Caldimonas thermodepolymerans: one gene and its partner. The protein of the gene in region 2 interacts with the protein of the main gene of each other region in a pairwise test. Links are inferred from orthologs where the notes say so. Each region holds a gene or a part of one and is shown on either strand. Other genes may lie near its edges. The genes, in order: recR and recO.

Region 1 (9,336 bases), 1.2 Mb from region 2 along the record:
TGTGCTCGATGGCCCGGTCTACGGGCCTGCCCATGAGAGCATGCCGGTGCCCTGCACGCCTGTGTCCGAAGGTGACGAAGCCCGCTGGAACGGGCTGCGCTTCCAGGTGCTGGACGTGCCGGGCCACACCGGCGGGCACGTGGCCTACTGGTGCGAGGACCTCGACGGCGCGCCGGTGCTCTTCTGCGGCGACACGCTGTTTTCCGCCGGCTGCGGACGGCTCTTCGAGGGCACGCCGGCGCAGATGCACGCCTCGCTCGGCAAGCTGGCGGCCCTGCCGGCCGACACGCGCGTGTGCTGCGCCCACGAGTACACGCTGAGCAACCTGCGCTTTGCGCAGGCCGCCGAGCCCGGCAATGCGCAGATCGCCGCCCACCTCGCCCACTGCGAGGCGTTGCGCGCCCGCGGCGAGCCGACGCTGCCCAGCTCCATCGGGCTGGAACGGCAGATCAACCCATTCCTGCGCTGTGACCAGCCCGCCGTGGCGGCCACGCTGCGCGCTCGCGGCACGCCCGCCGACGATCCCGTCGCCGTGCTGGCCGCGCTCCGACAATGGAAGAACGAATTCCGATGAAGCATCTGCTGATGCGCCTGGGCGCCGCCTTCGGCATCGCCGCGGTCCTGCTGACGACCGGCTGTGCCACGGCCCCCGCGCCGGCCGGCGCCCCGACGCCCGCGGCTGCCGCCAGCGCTGCGGCCCCCCGCCCTGCCCCCCAGCTCACCGATGTGCCCAGCGAGGCGGCCCTGATGGCCCTGCTGGAATCCGGGTCGGAGCAGGACGACAACGCCGACGCGGCCGTGATCGTCGAGGACCCCGAGGTCAACCCGGCATCGGCCACCCACCCCGGCCAGGCCCCGGACCCCGCGGCGGTGCAGCAGAACGACCTGTGGGAGCGCATCCGCCGCGGCTTCGCGATGCCCGACCTGGAAGGCGATCTGGTGAAGAACCGCGAGCAGTACTACGCCTCTCGGCCGGACTACGTGCAGCGCATGACCGAGCGCGCCAGCCGCTACCTGTTCCACATCGTCGAGGAAGTCGAATACCGCGGCATGCCGACCGAACTGGCGCTGCTGCCCTTCATCGAGAGCGCCTTCAACCCGCAGGCGATGTCGGTCGCGAAGGCCTCGGGCATGTGGCAGTTCATTCCCTCCACCGGCAAGCACTACGACCTCACGCAGAACATCTTCCGCGACGAACGCCGCGACGTGCTTGCCTCCACGCGCGCCGCGCTGGACTACCTGGGCAAGCTCTACGGCATGTTCGGTGACTGGCACCTGGCGCTGGCGGCCTACAACTGGGGCGAAGGCAGCGTGCAGCGTGCCATCGCGCGCAACCAGCGCGCCGGCCTGCCCACCGACTACGCCAGCCTGCGCATGCCGACCGAGACGCGCTACTACGTCCCCAAGCTGCAGGCGATCAAGAACATCGTGGCCAACCCGGCCGCCTACGGCCTGGCGCTGACCCCGATCGAGAACCACCCGTACTTCCTGACGGTGGCGATCCAGCGCGACATCGACGTCGACCTGGCCGCCCGGCTCGCCGAGCTGCCGATGGACGAGTTCCGCGCGCTCAACCCGCAGATGAACAAGCCGGTGATCCTGGCTGCCGGCACGCCGCAGATCCTGCTGCCCTACGACAACGCGCGCCGCTTCATCCGCAACCTGAGCGACCACGAAGGCCCGCTGGCCAGCTGGACCGCCTGGGTGGTGCCCACGACGATGAAGGTGGCCGACGCCGCCAAGCGCGCCGGCATGAGCGAAGACGAGCTGCGCCGGATCAACAAGATCCCGCCGCGCATGATGGTGCGTGCCGGCTCCACGCTGCTCGTTCCGCGCCATCCGCACAAGCACACCGAGGACGTGTCCGCCGAGGTGGCCGACAACGCGGTGATGTCGCTGGTGCCCGAAGGCGGCAGCGGCCGCCGCGTCGTCGTGCGTGCCAAGGGCCGCGAAACCGTGGCCGCCCTGGCGCGCCGCGTGGGCGTGCGGGCGGCCGACCTGGCGCAATGGAACGGCGTGAGCCCCTCGGCCCGCTTCGCCGCCGGCCAGCGCGTGGTGGTCTACAAGCCCGGCAAGGCCAAGGCCTCGACCGCCGTGGCGCGCACCGGCAAGTCCTCCAAGTCCTCCAAGGCCTCCACGCGCACGGCCTCGAAGAAGAAGGCCGCCGGCACCCGCACCGCGGCCAAGGGCAACGGCAAGTCCAAGTCGCGCGTCAACGTCGCACGCAACTGATCCGCGGGTGCCGGGACGCTCAGGTCTTGCTGAGCCTGGTGCGCGCCCGCTCGGCGAACTCGTTGGTGTAGCTGCGCGCCAGCACCTCCTCGGCCCGGGCCTCGCGTCCCTCGCCCAGGAGGGTCACCACGTTCCACGCCGTGCGCCCGCCCGCCTCGCCCAGCAGCCCGTCCGGCGAATAGGACTCGCGCAGGCGGTAGAACGAGGCCAGGTACAGCGCGCGGTCGCCCATCATGGAGGCCTCGGGCACCGTCGAGATGATGTCCTGCGGCTGCGCCGTCTGCAGCCAGGCCAGCGCCCGCGCCACGCCGTTGACCAGCGCCTGGCAGGCCGCGCCCTGGCGCGTGACGGACGCTTGCGGGACGAACAGGCAGGTGCCGGGCAAAGGTCCGCCGAACACCTGCTGCGCGCCCTTGAGCGTGCGGGCGTCGGCGATGGTGCGCAGCTCTCCCTTCTGCTCGAGCTGCGTCATGCCCGGCTCGAGATGGCTGAGCGCGTCGACCTCGCCCGAGCGCAGCGCCAGCACGGCGCTGTTCACCGGCGCGAGGCTCACCCATTCGACCTCGTCGGGCGCCACCGCCTCGCGGGCCAGCCACAGGCGCGCGAGCACGTGGCCCATCGTCCCCGGTGCCGGCACGCCGATGCGCCGCCCGCGCAGGTCGCCCGGGCCGCGATACGCGGGCAGCAGCCGCACCGACACCCCGAGCGCGACCTGCGGCACGCGCCCCTGCAGCACGATGGTCTGCACGGCCTCGCCGCGCAGCTGCCGCTGCAGCACGCCGAGGTACGGCCCTGAACCGGCCTCCGCGCGGCCGGCCTGGACGGCCTCGAACACCGCGGCCGCCCCGGCCAGCTCGATCAGCACCACGTCCAGCCCTTCCTGGCGGAAATAGCCGAGCCGTTGCGCGACGATGAGCGGCAGGTGCGCGAGCGACCCTTCCCGCTCGAGCGCCACCCGCACCCGGTTCGGTGCCGGCCGGGCCCACCGCCCGGGCGACGCCACCGTCGCGCACGCGGCCACCCCCAGCGCACGCAACATGCCGCGGCGCTGCAGCGGGATGGACAGGACATGCGAGGGACGCGCCATGTGAGGGAGCGTAGGCGGCGCACCGGTGCGATCCAATCCGGTGCGCTCCGGGCAGGGAAACTCCCCGGGTGCCTTGCCCGGCGTCAAGGCGGCCGCACGGCGGCCGGGCGGGACTCAGCGCCGGTCGACCAGCGCGTGGGCGATGGTGCCCAGGTCCACGTACTCGAGCTCGCTGCCCACCGGCACGCCGCGCGCCAGCCGGGTCACCCGCAGGCCCTGGGCCTTGAGGCCCTCGGCGAGCACATGGGCGGTGGCCTCGCCCTCGGCGGTGAAGTTGGTCGCGACGATGACCTCGCGCACCTGGCCGTCGGTGGCCCGCTCGAACAGGCGCTGCATCGCGATCTCGCGCGGGCCGATGCCGTCCAGGGGGCTGAGGCGGCCCATCAGCACGAAGTACAGGCCCTTGTAGCTGCCGGTGCGCTCCACCGCGGCCTGGTCCGCCGGGGTCTCCACCACGCACAGCTGCGTGGCGTCGCGCTGCGGGTCCAGGCAGGTCTCGCAGACCTCGTGCTCGGTGAAGGTGTTGCAGCGCCGGCAGTGGCGCACCCGCTCCAGCGCGGCGTCGAGCGCACGCGCCAGCAACCGCGCGCCTTCCTGGTCGTGCTGCAGCAGGTGGAAGGCCATGCGCGAGGCCGACTTGGGCCCCACGCCCGGCAGGCGGCGCAAGGCCTCCACCAGCGCGTCGAGGGCCGATCGGCTCATGGCAGTCTGCAAGGAAGAGCTCGGGGGATCAGAACGGGAACTTCATGCCCGGCGGCAGCGGCATGCCGGCGGTCAGCTTGGCCATCTTCTCCTGGCTCACTTCCTCGGCGCGGCGCACCGCGTCGTTGAAGGCCGCGGCAACCAGGTCCTCGAGCATCTCCTTGTCGTCCGCCAGCAGGCTGGGGTCGATGGTGACGCGCTTGACGTCGTGCTTGCAGGTCATCAGCACCTTGACCAGGCCGGCACCGGACTGCCCCTCGACCTCCAGCTGCGCCAGCTCCTCCTGCGCGCGCTTGAGGTTTTCCTGCATCTGCTGGGCCTGCTTCATCAGGCCAGCGAGTTGACCTTTGATCATTGCGTCGTCCTTTCTCGGGTTCTTGACGGGTGCAGGACGGTGCCTGCGGTTGTGGTCGTGATCGTCACAGCGGCCGGATCGAGCCGGGCACGATGCGCGCGGTGCTGAACTGCTGCATCAGCGACACCACCAGCGGGTCGTTCTGGATCAGCTGTTCGGCCTCGCGCTGGCGTTGCGCGCGGCGGGCCGCCTCGCGCCGCGCCGGGGTGTCCTCGGTGGGGCCGACCTCCAGCGCCAGCGTCAGCGGCTGCCCGAGCACCTCGGACAGCGCCGCCTGCAGCTTGCCACGTGCCGAATCGGTCGCCAGCGTCTCGCGCTCGACGCGCAGGCGCCATGCCGGCCCGTCGGCCGACAGCAGCTGCGCCTGCATGGCCAGCTCGCGCACCAGGGCACTGATCAGCTCGCGCTCGCACATCTGGCCTACCAGCTCCTGCCAGCGATCGCCCAACGCCGAGGACGGCACCAGGATCGGCGCGGCCTCCTCGGCCGGCGGTGCGGCCCGGGCGCGCGCAGGCGCCGGCGCGGCCGGCTCCTCGTCGGGCAACGGGGCGTCGACCCAGGGCGGCGGCGGTTCGGGCTCGCGCAGCGCGGGGCGGGCCGGTGCGACCGGCGCCTGCGCCGCAGCGCGCGGGGCAGCCACCGGCGTCGCAGCGGGACGCAGCGCGGGGCGTGCGGATGCGGGTGCAGGCGGCGCTGCCGCGGCAGGCCGCGCCACCGTCGGCGGGGCCGCCCGCGGGGCGACCCGGGTGCTGGCGGTCACGGTACGCTGCAGCGGGGCCGCGGCGGCCTTGCCGGCGCCGCCCTGCGCCGGCTTGAAAGCCAGCATGCGCAGCAGCACCATGGTCATGCCGCTGTATTCGTCGGGCGCCAGGCCCAGCTCGTTGCGCCCGTGCAGCGCGATGCTGTAGAGCAGCTGCGTCTCGTCGGGCGGCAGGAGGCCCGCCAGGCGCTGCAGCACCTGCACGTCGGGATCGTTCTCGTCGGCCGCCTCGGGCACGACCTGGAACACCGCCATCTGCTGCAGCACGCTGGACATCTCTTCCAGCGCCCCGGGTGCCGACAGGCCCTGCGCACGCATCTCCTGCACCAGCGCCACCACCGCCGCGCCGTCGCCGGCGGCCAGGTGCTCGATCAGTCGGTAGACATGGCTGCGGTCCACCGCGCCCAGCATCCGCCGCACGCCCTCCTCGTACAGCACGCCGGAACCGAAGGCGATCGCCTGGTCGGTCAGCGACAGCGCGTCGCGCATCGAGCCGCGTGCGGCGCGCGCGAGCAGGCGCAGCGCGCCCGGCTCGGCCTCGATCTGCTCAGCCGCGAGCACGCGCTGCAGGTGCTCGAGCACGGTCTCGGGCGCCATCGGGCGCAGGTTGAACTGCAGGCAGCGCGACAGCACCGTGACCGGCACCTTCTGCGGGTCGGTCGTGGCCAGCACGAACTTCAGGTATTCGGGCGGCTCCTCCAGCGTCTTCAACATCGCGTTGAACGCGAAGTTGGAGAGCATGTGGACCTCGTCGATCATGTAGACCTTGAAGCGGCCCACGACCGGCTTGTAGGCCGCCTGGTCCAGCAGCAGCGAGATCTCCTCGACGCCGCGGTTGGAGGCCGCGTCCAGCTCGACGTAGTCGACGAAGCGGCCGGCGTCGATGTCGCGGCAGGCCTGGCACACGCCGCAGGGCGTGGCGGTGATGCCGCCCTGCCCGTCCGCGCCCTGGCAGTTGAGCGACTTGGCGAGGATGCGCGAGACCGTGGTCTTGCCCACGCCGCGCGTGCCGGTGAACAGGTAGGCGTGGTGCAGGCGCTGCTGCGTCAGCGCGTTGGACAGGGCCTGCACCACGTGCTCTTGCCCGACCATCTGCTCGAAGGTGCGTGGCCGGTACTTGCGGGCAAGAACGAGGTAGCTCATGGCCGCGATTCTACGGGGCGGCATCCACCGCCCCGTCCGCAGTTCGCGCGACGCATGAGGGCAACGGCCGCGTCCGCCCCGGGGACTTCCCCGAGGTGGCCTACAATCCGTCCCTGACGGGCCTCCCCGCATGGGAGCGCGGCCAACCGGGTCAGGTCGGGAACGAAGCAGCCCTAACCGTTGCGACCAGTGCCGGGGTTAAGGCTCGTCACCTTTCCTCTTCCGCTCCTGCCCGCCCGTGACGCAGATGTCCGGGCGCCGGTGCGCCGCCCGCCCGAGGCCGTTCTTGGGTGCCGGTGCAAACCGCAGATAGAATTCTTGGCCTCGGGGTGTAGCGCAGCCTGGTAGCGCAACTGCTTTGGGAGCAGTGGGTCGGATGTTCGAATCATCTCACCCCGACCATCTCTTCTCCTGCGCTGCGTGCCCGTGCACGGCAGCGTCCTCGCCCCCTCACACGCCCCGGACCACCACCTCGATGCGGTGGAAGCGCCCCTGCCCGTCCAGCGCGGTGATGCTGTGCCGGCCGTTGCTGCGGAACTGCAGCGTGACCGCCTCGCGCGCGGACGCACGGCGCTGCTGCACCCCGTCGACCAGCCAGTAGACCGGCTGCGCGGCGCTGGCGGTGCCCAGCACGCTCAGGTGCACGTCGACGTGCTGCCGGCCCGGCGCCGGGCGCAGCAGCGCGCCATGCTCCAGCCCGGCGATGCGCAGCGCGGTGCCGCCGTCGAGCGAGCGGTCGCAGCCCTCGGGCACCGGGGCACGCAGCCAGGGCTCCAGCGCCGTGGGCCAGCGCACCGCGTGCCCGCTGCGGCCACAGCCGGCCAGGCTGACCAGCAGCCCGCCGCTGCGCGCGCGGTCGGGCAAGGTGGGCGGCACGCCGCCGTTCAAGGCCCAGCCGGTGCGGCGCACCAGGCAGTGCGCCGGGTCGGTGGCCTCGACACGCAGGCCGAGCGGCCAGCAGATGGTCACCGCCCTCACGCTGTCGGGACGGCGGCGCGTCGCGGCGGCCGCGGGCGAGACCGGCGGCAGCGCGTCGACGATGTCATGCAGCAGCGGCGCGGCCACGTTGGCGCCGAAGAAGCCGGGGTTGGGCGTGCCGTCCGGGCGCCCCACCCACACCCCCACCGTGTACTCGTCGGTCACGCCCACCGCCCAGGCGTCGCGGAAGCCGAAGCTGGTGCCGGTCTTCCAGGCCACGTGCCGGCGGGCGGTGGAGGACGGGCGGTCCGGATGGCCGCCCGATTCGAGGATGTCGCGCACGATGTAGGCCGCCCCGGCGCTCATCAGCGGTGCCTCGACGCGCGGCGCGTCGGGCGTCAGGCGCGGCCGCCCCGCCACGCCGCCGCGCGCGAAGGCCCGGTAGGCGCCGACCAGCTCTTCCAGCGTGGTGCCGGCACCGCCGAGGATGAGGCTCAGGTTGGGCGCTGAGCCGGCCGGCATGCGCAGGCGCAGGCCGCCGGCGCGCAGCACCGCGGCAAAGCGCGCCGGGCCGATGCGGTCCAGCAGGTCGACCGCCGGCACGTTGAGCGAGCGCTGCAGCGCCTCGGCGACGCTGACCGGCCCGCTGAACGAGGCCTGGAAGTTGCCGGGCTGGTAGCCGCCGAAGGACTGCGGCGCGTCGACCAACAGGCTCTCGGAATGCACCAGCCCGTCGTCCAGCGCCAGCGCGTAGAGGAAGGGCTTGAGCGTGGAACCGGGCGAGCGCACCCCGCGCACCATGTCGACGTGGGCGGCGCGCTGCGCGTCGTGGAAGTCGGCCGAGCCGGCGTAGGCGTGCACCTCCAGGGTGTCGTTGTGCATCACGAGCACCGCCATCGACACCTTGGGCGGCAGCGCGCCGGTGCGGTCCAGCAGCATGCGCTCGACGGTGGACTGCAGCTCGACGTCGAGCGTGGAGGCGATCTCGGCCTGGTCGGCCCGCCCGCCCTGCTGCCGGCGCAGCCGCTCGGCCGCCAGCGGCGCGATCCACTGCGCGCGCAGCGGCTGCACCGCGACGATCTCCATGCGCGCATCGGCCACGTCCCGGGCGCTCCACACGCCCACCGCGCGCAGGCGGTCCAGCACCTTGTCGCGCGCGGCCCGGGCGCGCTGCGGGGCGCGGTCCGGGCGCAGCCGCGACGGCGCCTGCGGCAGCGCGGCCAGCAGCGCCGCCTCGGCGTGGCTGAGGTGCCGGCTGGACTTGCCGAGGTAGGCGCGGCTGGCCATCTCCACGCCCTCGACGATGCCGCCCATCGGCGCGCGGTTGAGGTAGAGCGTGAGGATCTCGCGCTTGCTCAGGCGCAGCTCCAGCTGCACGGCGCGCAGGATCTGGCGCAGCTTGGCGCGCAGCGTGCGCGTCTGGCCGTCCGGCGGGGGCTCGAGGATGCGCGCCACCTGCATGGTCAGCGTCGAGCCGCCCGAGACCACGCGCCCGTGCGCGAGCCACTGCCAGGCCGCGCGCAGCAGCGCGACCGGGTTGACGCCCGGGTGCCAGCGGAACCAGCGGTCCTCGTAGTGCAGCAGCGCCTCGAGGTACAGCGGCGAGACCTCCTCGGGCGTGACTGGCTGGCGCCACACCCCGTCGGCACCCGGGTAGGTGCGCAGCGGCGTGCCGTCGCGCGCCACCACCACGGTGCCGCGGTCCGGCACGGGGATGGGCGGCGCGAACACCAAGTCCAGCGCGAGCAGCAGCGCCAGCAGCGCTGCCAGCCCGAGTTCCCGGCGCCGACCGCGGGTCACGGCCGCCTCCCCCGTCACGTCAGCGCGGCGCGCTGGCCGCGGCCTCCGCCGGCGCGGCGCTGCCGCCGTGCGGGTCGGTGATCGTGACCGGGGCCGGCGCGGCGCCCAGCGCGCGCAGCTCGGGCCGGTACATGTCCTCGGCGAACGGGGCCGGCACCACGTAGCGGCCCGGCGTGACGACCCGCACCAGGTAGAACAGGTTGAGCAGGTCCGGCTCCAGGCGCGCCGCGGCGACGTAACGGTCGTCGCGGTACTCGCGGTGCCGGATGCGGTGGTCGGACAGCGCGTGCGCCACGTCGACCCCGCCGACCATGAACTCCTCGGCCCGGGGGCCCTGCG
Region 2 (9,083 bases):
CCCTATGACCCCGCCCGGCATCGCAAGGAGATGCAGATGAGCATGGGCGCCACGCAGACCCTGATGCGCCGCCACGGGGACTGGTGGGTGACGGCGGTCGGGGAAGTGCCGCCGGCCACGCTGCGCATGCTGGTGCAGGGCCTGGAGCGCAAGCCCTGAGCCTGCCTGCGCATTCCGGTGCCGCGCTCGTCGCGGCATCTTTCCGTTGAGGTGATCGATGACTGCAAGAATCCATACAACTGGACGGTTTCGTCATGTGCTGACCGCGCTGCTGGCCGGGGCCTGCCTCGCGCTGGCGCAGCCGGCGCCAGCCCAGTCCACCGGCCGCGACCTGCCCGACTTCACGGTGCTGGTCGAACAGGTGGGCCCCTCGGTCGTGAACATCCGCACCAGCGCGCGCGTGAGCACGCGGCAGTACCCGGGACCGCAGATGGACGAGGAGATGCAGGAGTTCTTCCGGCGCTTCTTCGGCATCCCGTTTCCCGGCCCGCGGGTCGACCCGCGCCGCCAGCAGCGGCCCGAGCAGGAAGAGCTGGTGCCGCGCGGCGTGGGCTCCGGCTTCGTGATCACCTCCGACGGCTACATCATGACCAACGCCCACGTCATCGAGGGCGCCGACGAGGTCTACGTCACGCTGACCGACAAGCGCGAGTTCAAGGCCAAGGTGGTCGGCTCGGACAAGCGCACCGACGTGGCGGTCGTGAAGATCGACGCGACGGGCCTGCCGGCGGTGAAGATCGGTGACGTCGGCAAGCTCAAGGTCGGCGAGTGGGTGATGGCGATCGGCTCGCCGTTCGGGCTGGACAACACCGTCACGGCCGGCATCGTCAGCGCCAAGCAGCGCGAGACCGGCGACTACCTGCCGTTCATCCAGACCGACGTCGCGATCAACCCCGGCAACTCCGGCGGCCCGCTGATCAACCTGCGCGGCGAGGTGGTGGGCATCAACTCGCAGATCTACAGCCGCTCGGGCGGCTTCATGGGCATCTCGTTCGCGATCCCGATCGACGAGGCGATGCGCGTGGCCGACCAGCTGCGCACCACCGGCCGCGTGATCCGCGGACGCATCGGCGTGCAGATCGACCAGGTCACCAAGGAGGTGGCCGAATCCATCGGCCTGGGCAAGCCGGTCGGCGCCCTGGTGCGCAGCGTCGAGGACGACGGCCCGGCGGCCAAGGCCGGCCTCGAGGCAGGCGACATCATCACGCGCTTCGACGGCAAGACCATCGAGCGGGCCTCCGACCTGCCGCGCATCGTCGGCAACACCAAGCCGGGCAGCAAGGTCACGGTGCAGGTGTTCCGGCGCGGCAGCTACCGCGACATCCCGGTCACGGTCGGCGAGTTCGAGCCCGAGCGCAGCGCCAGCGCCGGCACGCCCGAGCCGCGCCCGGGGGGCGCGCCGCTGGCCGCGGCGCAGGACCTGGGCCTGGCAGTGGCCGACCTCACGCCCGCGGAGCGGCGCGAGCTGGGCCTCAAGGGCGGCGTGCGCGTCACCGCCGCCGACGGCCCCGCCGCGCGTGCCGGCCTGCGCGAGGGCGACGTGATCCTGGCGGTGGCCAACGTCGAGGTGCAGGACGTCAAGCAGCTCGAGGCCGTGCTGCGCAAGCTGGACAAGGGCAAGCCCTTCAACGTGCTGTTCCGGCGCGGGGAATGGGCCCAGTACGCCGTGATCCGGCCGGCGCGCTGACCGGTCCGCAAGGCCCCTGCGCAGGGGTCCCGGGAGAACCCGGCAACCAACTAGGTTGTCGGGTTTTTTCATGTGCCAAAAAGTGCGCGCGACAGGCGGGGTCTGGGCGGTGTTGATAAGTCTGTCCGTGAGCGCCCACAAACATCGGGTCGATGCCGGCGATTGCCGGTACATTTCGATAAAATCCGGGCGTCGCGCAGCCCTTTGTCGTTGGACCGCGACGGTAGTCCCGCCCGTTTGAAACTATCCCCAGGCCATCCACATGCGTCTGTGGATAAACTGTGGAAAGTTTTCCCTGTTGGCACGGTGCAACGTCGGCGAAGCAAGCACTGGTGCGGTTTTCAGCGGGGGGTATTTGGCTACAATGGAGGTCCAACAAAGCAGTTGCCATACCTTTTTGTTGGAAGGCGCGTCGCCGGTTGACGCGCCTTTTTTTTAGGCTCCGGCCCGCCTGTGGCGCGAAGGCAGGGCAGGGGCCGCACGGCATGGCGCACCGCCGCGGCCGCATCGACGATCGATGCCGCAGCGGCGGTGGAGCACTCGACCCGCTTTCATGAACCACATCCGCAACTTCTCCATCATTGCCCACATCGACCATGGCAAGTCGACGCTCGCCGATCGCCTGATCCAGCGCTGCGGGGGCTTGAGCGACCGCGAGATGGAAGCGCAGGTGCTCGACTCGATGGACATCGAGCGCGAACGCGGCATCACGATCAAGGCACAGACCGCGGCGCTGCAGTACACCGCACGCGACGGCAAGGTCTACAACCTGAACCTGATCGACACGCCGGGGCACGTGGACTTCAGCTACGAGGTCAGCCGCTCGCTGTCGGCCTGCGAGGGCGCGCTGCTGGTGGTCGACGCCAGCCAGGGCGTCGAGGCGCAGACGGTGGCCAACTGCTACACCGCGATCGAGCTCGGCGTCGAGGTGGTGCCGGTGCTCAACAAGATGGACCTGCCCCAGGCCGACCCGGACCGGGCCAAGGGCGAGATCGAGGACGTCATCGGCATCGACGCGAGCGACGCCATCCCCTGCTCGGCCAAGACCGGCGAGGGCATCGACGAGATCCTGGAGGCCATCGTCACGCGCATGCCGCCGCCGCGCGGCAACCCGGACGCCCCGCTGCGCGCGGTGATCATCGACTCCTGGTTCGACAACTACGTCGGCGTCGTGATGCTGGTGCGGGTGGTCGACGGCCAGCTGAAGAAGGGCGACCGCATCAAGATGATGGCGACCAACGCCGCCTACAACGCCGAGCAGCTGGGGGTGTTCACGCCCAAGTCGGTGCAGCGCGAGTCGCTGCAGGCCGGGGAGGTGGGCTTCGTGATCGCCGGCATCAAGGAGCTGCAGGCGGCCAAGGTGGGCGACACCCTCACCCACGAGAAGAAGACGCCCAACTGCCTGGGACCGGCCAGCGAGCCGCTGCCCGGCTTCAAGGAGATCCAGCCGCAGGTGTTCGCAGGCCTGTACCCGACCGAGGCGAGCGAGTACGACCAGCTGCGCGACGCGCTGGAGAAGCTCAAGCTCAACGACGCCTCGCTGCGCTTCGAGCCGGAGGTCTCGCAGGCGCTGGGCTTCGGCTTCCGCTGCGGCTTCCTGGGCCTGCTGCACATGGAGATCGTGCAGGAGCGCCTGGAGCGCGAGTTCGACCAGGACCTGATCACCACCGCGCCCAGCGTGGTCTACGAGGTCGAGCTCAACGACGGCACGGTGATGCAGGTCGAGAACCCGTCGAAGATGCCCGACCCGGGCCGCATCCGCGAGATCCGCGAACCCATCGTCACGGTGCACCTGTACATGCCGCAGGAGTACGTCGGCCCGGTGATGACGCTGGTCAACCAGAAGCGCGGGGTGCAGGTCAACATGGCCTACCACGGCCGCCAGGTCATGCTGACCTACGACATGCCGCTGGCGGAGATCGTGCTGGACTTCTTCGACAAGCTCAAGAGCGTCTCGCGCGGCTACGCCTCGATGGACTACGAGTTCAAGGAGTACCGTGCGGCCGACGTCGTCAAGGTCGACATGCTGATCAACGGCGAGCGCGTCGACGCGTTGTCGCTGATCGTGCACCGCAGCCAGGCCCAGCACCGCGGCCGCGAGGTGGCGGTCAAGATGCGCGAGATCATCCCGCGCCAGATGTTCGACGTGGCCATCCAGGCCGCCATCGGGGCGAACATCATCGCCCGGGAGACCATCAAGGCGCTGCGCAAGAACGTGCTGGCAAAATGCTACGGCGGTGACATCACCCGCAAGCGCAAGTTGCTGGAAAAACAAAAAGCCGGCAAGAAACGGATGAAGCAGATCGGCACCGTGGAAGTGCCGCAGGAAGCCTTCCTGGCCATCCTTCAAGTCGACGACTGATCCCCTTCACTGGAGTCCGGATGGGACTGCTGACTGCAGCTTTGTATGCCTGCCTGATCGTTTACCTGGGCGGCTGGTATGTGGACGCGTGGCACGGCAACTTCTCGCTGCTGCTGTTCCTGCTCACGCTGGTGACCTTCGCCTTCTGGCTGGCCGAGCGGTTCCATTTCCTGCCGGCGCGCCGGCGCGCCGCGGCGCAGCTGGAGGCGCAGCACGCCGCCCGCCGCGAGGAGCTGGCCCGCCAGGGCATCACGCAGGTGGACGGCGACGTGCAGGCCGCGCGCGAGAAGATCCTGATGCAGCCCTGGTGGCTGGACTGGACCGCCGGCCTGTTCCCGGTGATCTGCATCGTCTTCCTGCTGCGCTCGTTCCTGTTCGAGCCGTTCAAGATCCCGTCCGGCTCGATGGTGCCGACGCTGCTGGTGGGCGACCTGATCCTGGTGAACAAGTTCCACTACGGCGTGCGCCTGCCGGTGCTCAACACCAAGATCATCGAGAACCACACCCCGCAGCGCGGCGACGTGGTGGTGTTCCGCTACCCCAAGGACACCCGCATCGACTACATCAAGCGGGTGGTCGGGGTGCCGGGCGACGAGGTGGCCTACCTCAACAAGCGCCTGACGATCAACGGCCAGCCGGTCGAGATGGCGCCGCTGGGCGAGTACTACAACGAGGACCGGCGCCGCTATGCCCAGATGTATTCCGAGAAGCTCGGCAACGTCGAGCACCGGGTGCTGAACTACAAGGAGGCGCCGCCGTTCATCATCGCGGCCGACGACTTCCCGTTCCGGGAGAACTGCCGCTACAGCGCCGAAGGCGTGACCTGCAAGGTGCCCGAAGGTCACTACTTCATGATGGGTGACAACCGTGACGATTCCCAGGATTCGCGCTACTGGGGCTTCGTGCCGGACGAGAACATCGTCGGGAAGGCCTTTTTGATCTGGATGAATTTGGGTAATCTCGGCCGTATCGGTTCGTTTCAGTGAATAGCAGGCGATGACTTTCATTGGATCCAGGAGCTATGCGATGACCCCCGTTTCCCGGCGCGCCCAGCGCGGCATCACCCTGATCGGTCTGCTGTTCTGGGCCGTCGTCGTGGGTGCCGTGGCGCTGGTGGCGATGAAGGTCTTCCCCACCCTGAACGAGTACTGGACCATCCAGCGCACGGTCAACAAGATCGCGATGGAAGGCGGCACCACGGTGCCGGAGATCCGCGCGGCCTTCGAGCGGCAGAAGCAGATCGAATATTCGATCACCTCGATCTCGGGCCAGGACCTCGAGATCACCAAGGAGAACGACCGCATCGTCGTCAGCTTTGCCTACGACAAGGAAATCCCGCTGATCGAGCCGGTCTACCTGCTGATCAAGTACTCCGGCAGCTCGCGGCGATGACGGGCCGCGGTGCCGGGCGGTCGGCCCGTTGAAGATGTCGGCGTGAGCAGCGATTCCTCCTTGCGGGCGCTGGAGCAGCGGCTCCGGTACCGCTTCCACAATCCCTCGCTGCTGCGGCGGGCGCTGACCCACCGCAGCTTCGGCGCGGACCACAACGAGCGGCTCGAGTTCCTGGGCGACTCGGTGCTGGGCCTGGCGATCTCGGGCCTGCTGTACGAGCGCTTCGCCGGCTCGGACGAGGGCGACCTCTCGCGCGTGCGTGCCAACCTGGTCAAGCAGGGCTCGCTGCACCGCATCGCGCTGGCGCTGGAGCTGCCGGCCTGCCTGCGCCTGGGCGAGGGCGAGGCGCGCAGTGGCGGGGCGCAGCGCCCGTCCATCCTGGCCGACGCGCTGGAGGCGGTGTTCGGCGCGGTCTACCTGGACGGAGGCTTCGAGGCCGCCCGCGCGCTGGTGCAGCGGCTGTTCGGCCCGGCGCTGGACGAACCCGAGCTGCACAGCAGCGCCAAGGACGCCAAGACCGAGTTGCAGGAATGGCTGCAGGCGCGCAAGCTGCCGGTGCCGGTCTACGCCATCGTCGAGACCCGCGGCCACGCCCACCAGCAGCAGTTCCTGGTCAGCTGCAGCGTGCCGGCCCTGTCGGCCAGCGAGCAGGGGCTGGGGCCGTCGCGCCGTGCCGCCGAGCAGGTGGCGGCCCAGGCGATGCTGGCTAAACTCAAGGCCATGGGCCGCTGAGCGCGGCGGCTTCCGTATTGCGATGCAGCATCCGCTGCGAGGGAAGAAAACTGAACGTGGACGCCACCCCCATGCCGCCCGAGGAGTCTGGCGCGGCGCCTGAAGGCCCGCAGCGCTGCGGGCTGATCGCCATCGTCGGCCGCCCCAATGTCGGCAAGTCGACCCTGCTCAACGCCCTGGTGGGGCAGAAGGTCAGCATCACCTCGCGCAAGGCGCAGACCACGCGCCACCGCATCACCGGCATCCGCACGCTGGGGGACACGCAGTACGTCTTCGTCGACACCCCGGGCTTCCAGACCCGCCACAGCAACGCGCTGAACCGCACGCTCAACCGCACCGTGCTGTCCTCGGTCAGCGACGTCGACCTGGTGCTGTTCGTCGTCGAGGCCGGCCGCTTCGGGCTCGACGATGCCAAGGTGCTGGCGCTGATCCCGCCGGACAAGCCCACCGTGCTGGTGGCCAACAAGCTGGACAAGGTGGTGCGCCGCGCCGAGCTGGCGCCCTGGCTCAAGAGCATGCAGGAGCGCCACCCGTTCGTGGAGTTCGTGCCGCTGTCGGCCAAGCGCCCGGACCAGGTCAAGCGCCTGCTGGAGATCGTGCGCCCCTACCTGCCCGAGCAGCCGTGGTGGTACGAGGAAGACGCGCTGACCGACCGCAGCGAGCGGTTCCTGGCCAGCGAGATCGTGCGCGAGAAGCTGTTCCGCCTCACCGGCGACGAGCTGCCCTACAGCTCGACGGTGATGATCGAGAAGTTCGAGGAAGAGGGCCGGCTGCGCCGCATCGCGGCGACCATCATCGTCGAGCGCGAGTCGCACAAGGCCATCGTGATCGGCGACGGCGGCGAGCGCCTCAAGCGCATCGGCACCGAGGCGCGCCAGGAGCTGGAGAAGCTGCTCGACGCCAAGGTGTTCCTCGAGCTGTGGGTCAAGGTGCGCTCCGGCTGGGCCGACGACGAGGAGCGCCTGCGCAGCTATGGCTACGAGTGAGCCGGGCTGAACGACGATGGCGACCTCCCGCGGACGCGGGCCGGGCGCGCGCGCGGCGCACCGCGTGCAGGGCGAGCCGGCCTATGTGCTGCACCGCTACGACTGGAGCGAATCCAGCCTGATCCTGGACCTGTTCACGCGCGACCACGGCCGCGTCGCGGTGGTCGCCAAGGGGGCCAAGCGCCCCTATTCTCAGCTGCGCCCGGTGCTGCTGCCGTTCCAGCGCCTGGTCGTGGGCTACAGCAGCCGCGAGGAAGAGGGCGGCGAGGTGCACACGCTCAAGAGCGCCGAATGGGCGGGCGGCAGCGCGATGCTGACCGGCGCGCCGCTGCTGACCGGCTTCTACCTCAACGAGCTGCTGATGAAGCTGCTCGCGCGCGCCGACCCGCACCCGGTGCTGTTCGACGTCTACGCGCGCACGCTGCCGTACCTGTCGGCGGCGGACGACCTGCGGGTGCAGGCCGCGCTGCGCGCCTTCGAGCTGCTGCTGCTGCGCGAGCTGGGCGTGCTGCCGCAGCTGGACCTCGCGACGCTGACGCACACGCCGGTGCAGCCCGAGGCGCGTTACCTGCTGCACGGCGAGGCGGGGGTGGTGGAGGCCGACCGGCCGGAAGGGGCGCTGTCCGGGCGCACGCTGCTGGCGCTGCAGCGCGCGCTGGAGGCCGACGGCCTGGAGCCGCTGCAGGCCGCCTGCGCGACCGCCTTGCCCGAGCTGAGGACGGCGCTGCGTGCCCTGCTTCACTATCATGTCGGTACGCCGCAGCTGCGCACGCGCCAGATGATGATGGACGTGCAGCGGCTGCTCGACCGCAACCAGCCGCCTGCCCGATGAACCCGCTCGTCGCTCCCGAACCGTCCGCCCGCCACGGCGTGACCGCCTTGTCGGTCAACCTCAACAAGGTGGCGCTGCTGCGCAACACGCGCCACCTGGGCATCCCCAGCGTGACCCGCGCCGCCACCCTGGTGCTGGAAGCCGGGGCCCAGGGCCTGACCGTGCATCCGCGTCCCGACGGGCGGCACATCCGCGCGCACGACGTGCACGAGCTGGCCGAGCTGCTGCAGGACTGGCCGCACGTCGAGTTCAACATCGAGGGCAACCCCTTCCACAACCTGATGGACTTCGTGCGCGCGGTACGGCCGCACCAGTGCACCTTCGTGCCCGACGACGTCGGCCAGTTCACCTCCGACCACGGCTGGAGCTTCCCGCAGGACGCCGAGCGGCTCAAGCCGCTGATCGCCGAGGCCCAGGCGCTGGGCGTGCGGGTGAGCCTGTTCATGGACCCGGTGCCCGAGGCGATGGCCGCCGCGGCCGCCTGCGGTGCCGACCGCATCGAGCTCTACACCGAGGGCTATGCGCGTGCCCACCTGAACGGCCAGGCCGCGCAGGCGCTGCCGGCCTACGTTGCCGCGGCCGAGGCGGCGATGGCCAGCGGGCTGGGGGTCAACGCCGGGCACGACCTGAACCGCGACAACCTGACCGACTTCCTGCGCGCCGTGCCCGGCGTGCAGGAGGTGTCCATCGGCCACGCCTTCATCGCCGACGCGCTCGAGCTGGGCTATGCCGGGACGGTGCGCGACTACCTGCGCTGCATCCAGCGGGCCTACGCGCCCCAGGCGCGATGATCTACGGCATCGGCACGGACGTCTGCGACATCCGCCGCATGCGCGAGACCTGGGAGCGCCGCGGCGAGCGCTTCGCGCTGAAGGTGCTGGGCCCGCACGAGATCGAGGTGTTCCGCACCCGCTACGCCAAGGTGCCCGCGCGCGGCATCGCCTACCTGGCGACGCGCTTTTCCGCCAAGGAAGCGTTTTCCAAGGCCATCGGGCTGGGCATGCGCATGCCGATGACCTGGCGCGCCTGCGAGGTGGTCAAGGCGCCGAGCGGCAAGCCCGAGATCCGCCTGCACGGCGCGCTGGCCGAGTG

Evidence for each region.
Region 1: the proteins of recO (region 2) and recR interact in binary tests that used the Escherichia coli proteins (3 or more experiments, as listed by UniProt). The link is inferred for Caldimonas thermodepolymerans from one-to-one orthologs.

The regions. Positions count from the first base shown.
Region 1 is NZ_CP064338.1:2,162,755-2,172,090, forward strand. What follows is about bases 2,228-5,219. They hold recR (recombination mediator RecR), read right to left. Parts: upstream 4,022-5,219; coding sequence 3,434-4,021; downstream 2,228-3,433. Other genes in these bases: IS481_RS10105 (transglycosylase SLT domain-containing protein), read left to right, coding at 2,228-2,232; IS481_RS10110 (ABC transporter substrate-binding protein), read right to left, coding at 2,252-3,319; IS481_RS10120 (YbaB/EbfC family nucleoid-associated protein), read right to left, coding at 4,050-4,376; dnaX (DNA polymerase III subunit gamma/tau), read right to left, coding at 4,441-5,219. Outside these bases: gloB (hydroxyacylglutathione hydrolase), read left to right, coding at 1-574; more of IS481_RS10105, read left to right, coding at 586-2,227; more of dnaX, read right to left, coding at 5,220-6,279; pbpC (penicillin-binding protein 1C), read right to left, coding at 6,730-8,997; IS481_RS10145 (alpha-2-macroglobulin family protein), read right to left, coding at 9,017-9,336. UniProt on the Escherichia coli protein: May play a role in DNA repair. It seems to be involved in an RecBC-independent recombinational process of DNA repair. It may act with RecF and RecO.
Region 2 is NZ_CP064338.1:940,666-949,748, forward strand. What follows is about bases 6,345-9,083. They hold recO (DNA repair protein RecO), read left to right. Parts: upstream 6,345-7,175; coding sequence 7,176-7,991; downstream 7,992-9,083. Other genes in these bases: era (GTPase Era), read left to right, coding at 6,345-7,159; IS481_RS04660 (pyridoxine 5'-phosphate synthase), read left to right, coding at 7,988-8,782; acpS (holo-ACP synthase), read left to right, coding at 8,779-9,083. Outside these bases: IS481_RS04620 (MucB/RseB C-terminal domain-containing protein), read left to right, coding at 1-159; IS481_RS04625 (DegQ family serine endoprotease), read left to right, coding at 218-1,687; lepA (translation elongation factor 4), read left to right, coding at 2,241-4,049; lepB (signal peptidase I), read left to right, coding at 4,070-5,035; IS481_RS04640 (DUF4845 domain-containing protein), read left to right, coding at 5,076-5,441; rnc (ribonuclease III), read left to right, coding at 5,484-6,173; more of era, read left to right, coding at 6,245-6,344. UniProt on the Escherichia coli protein: Involved in DNA repair and RecF pathway recombination.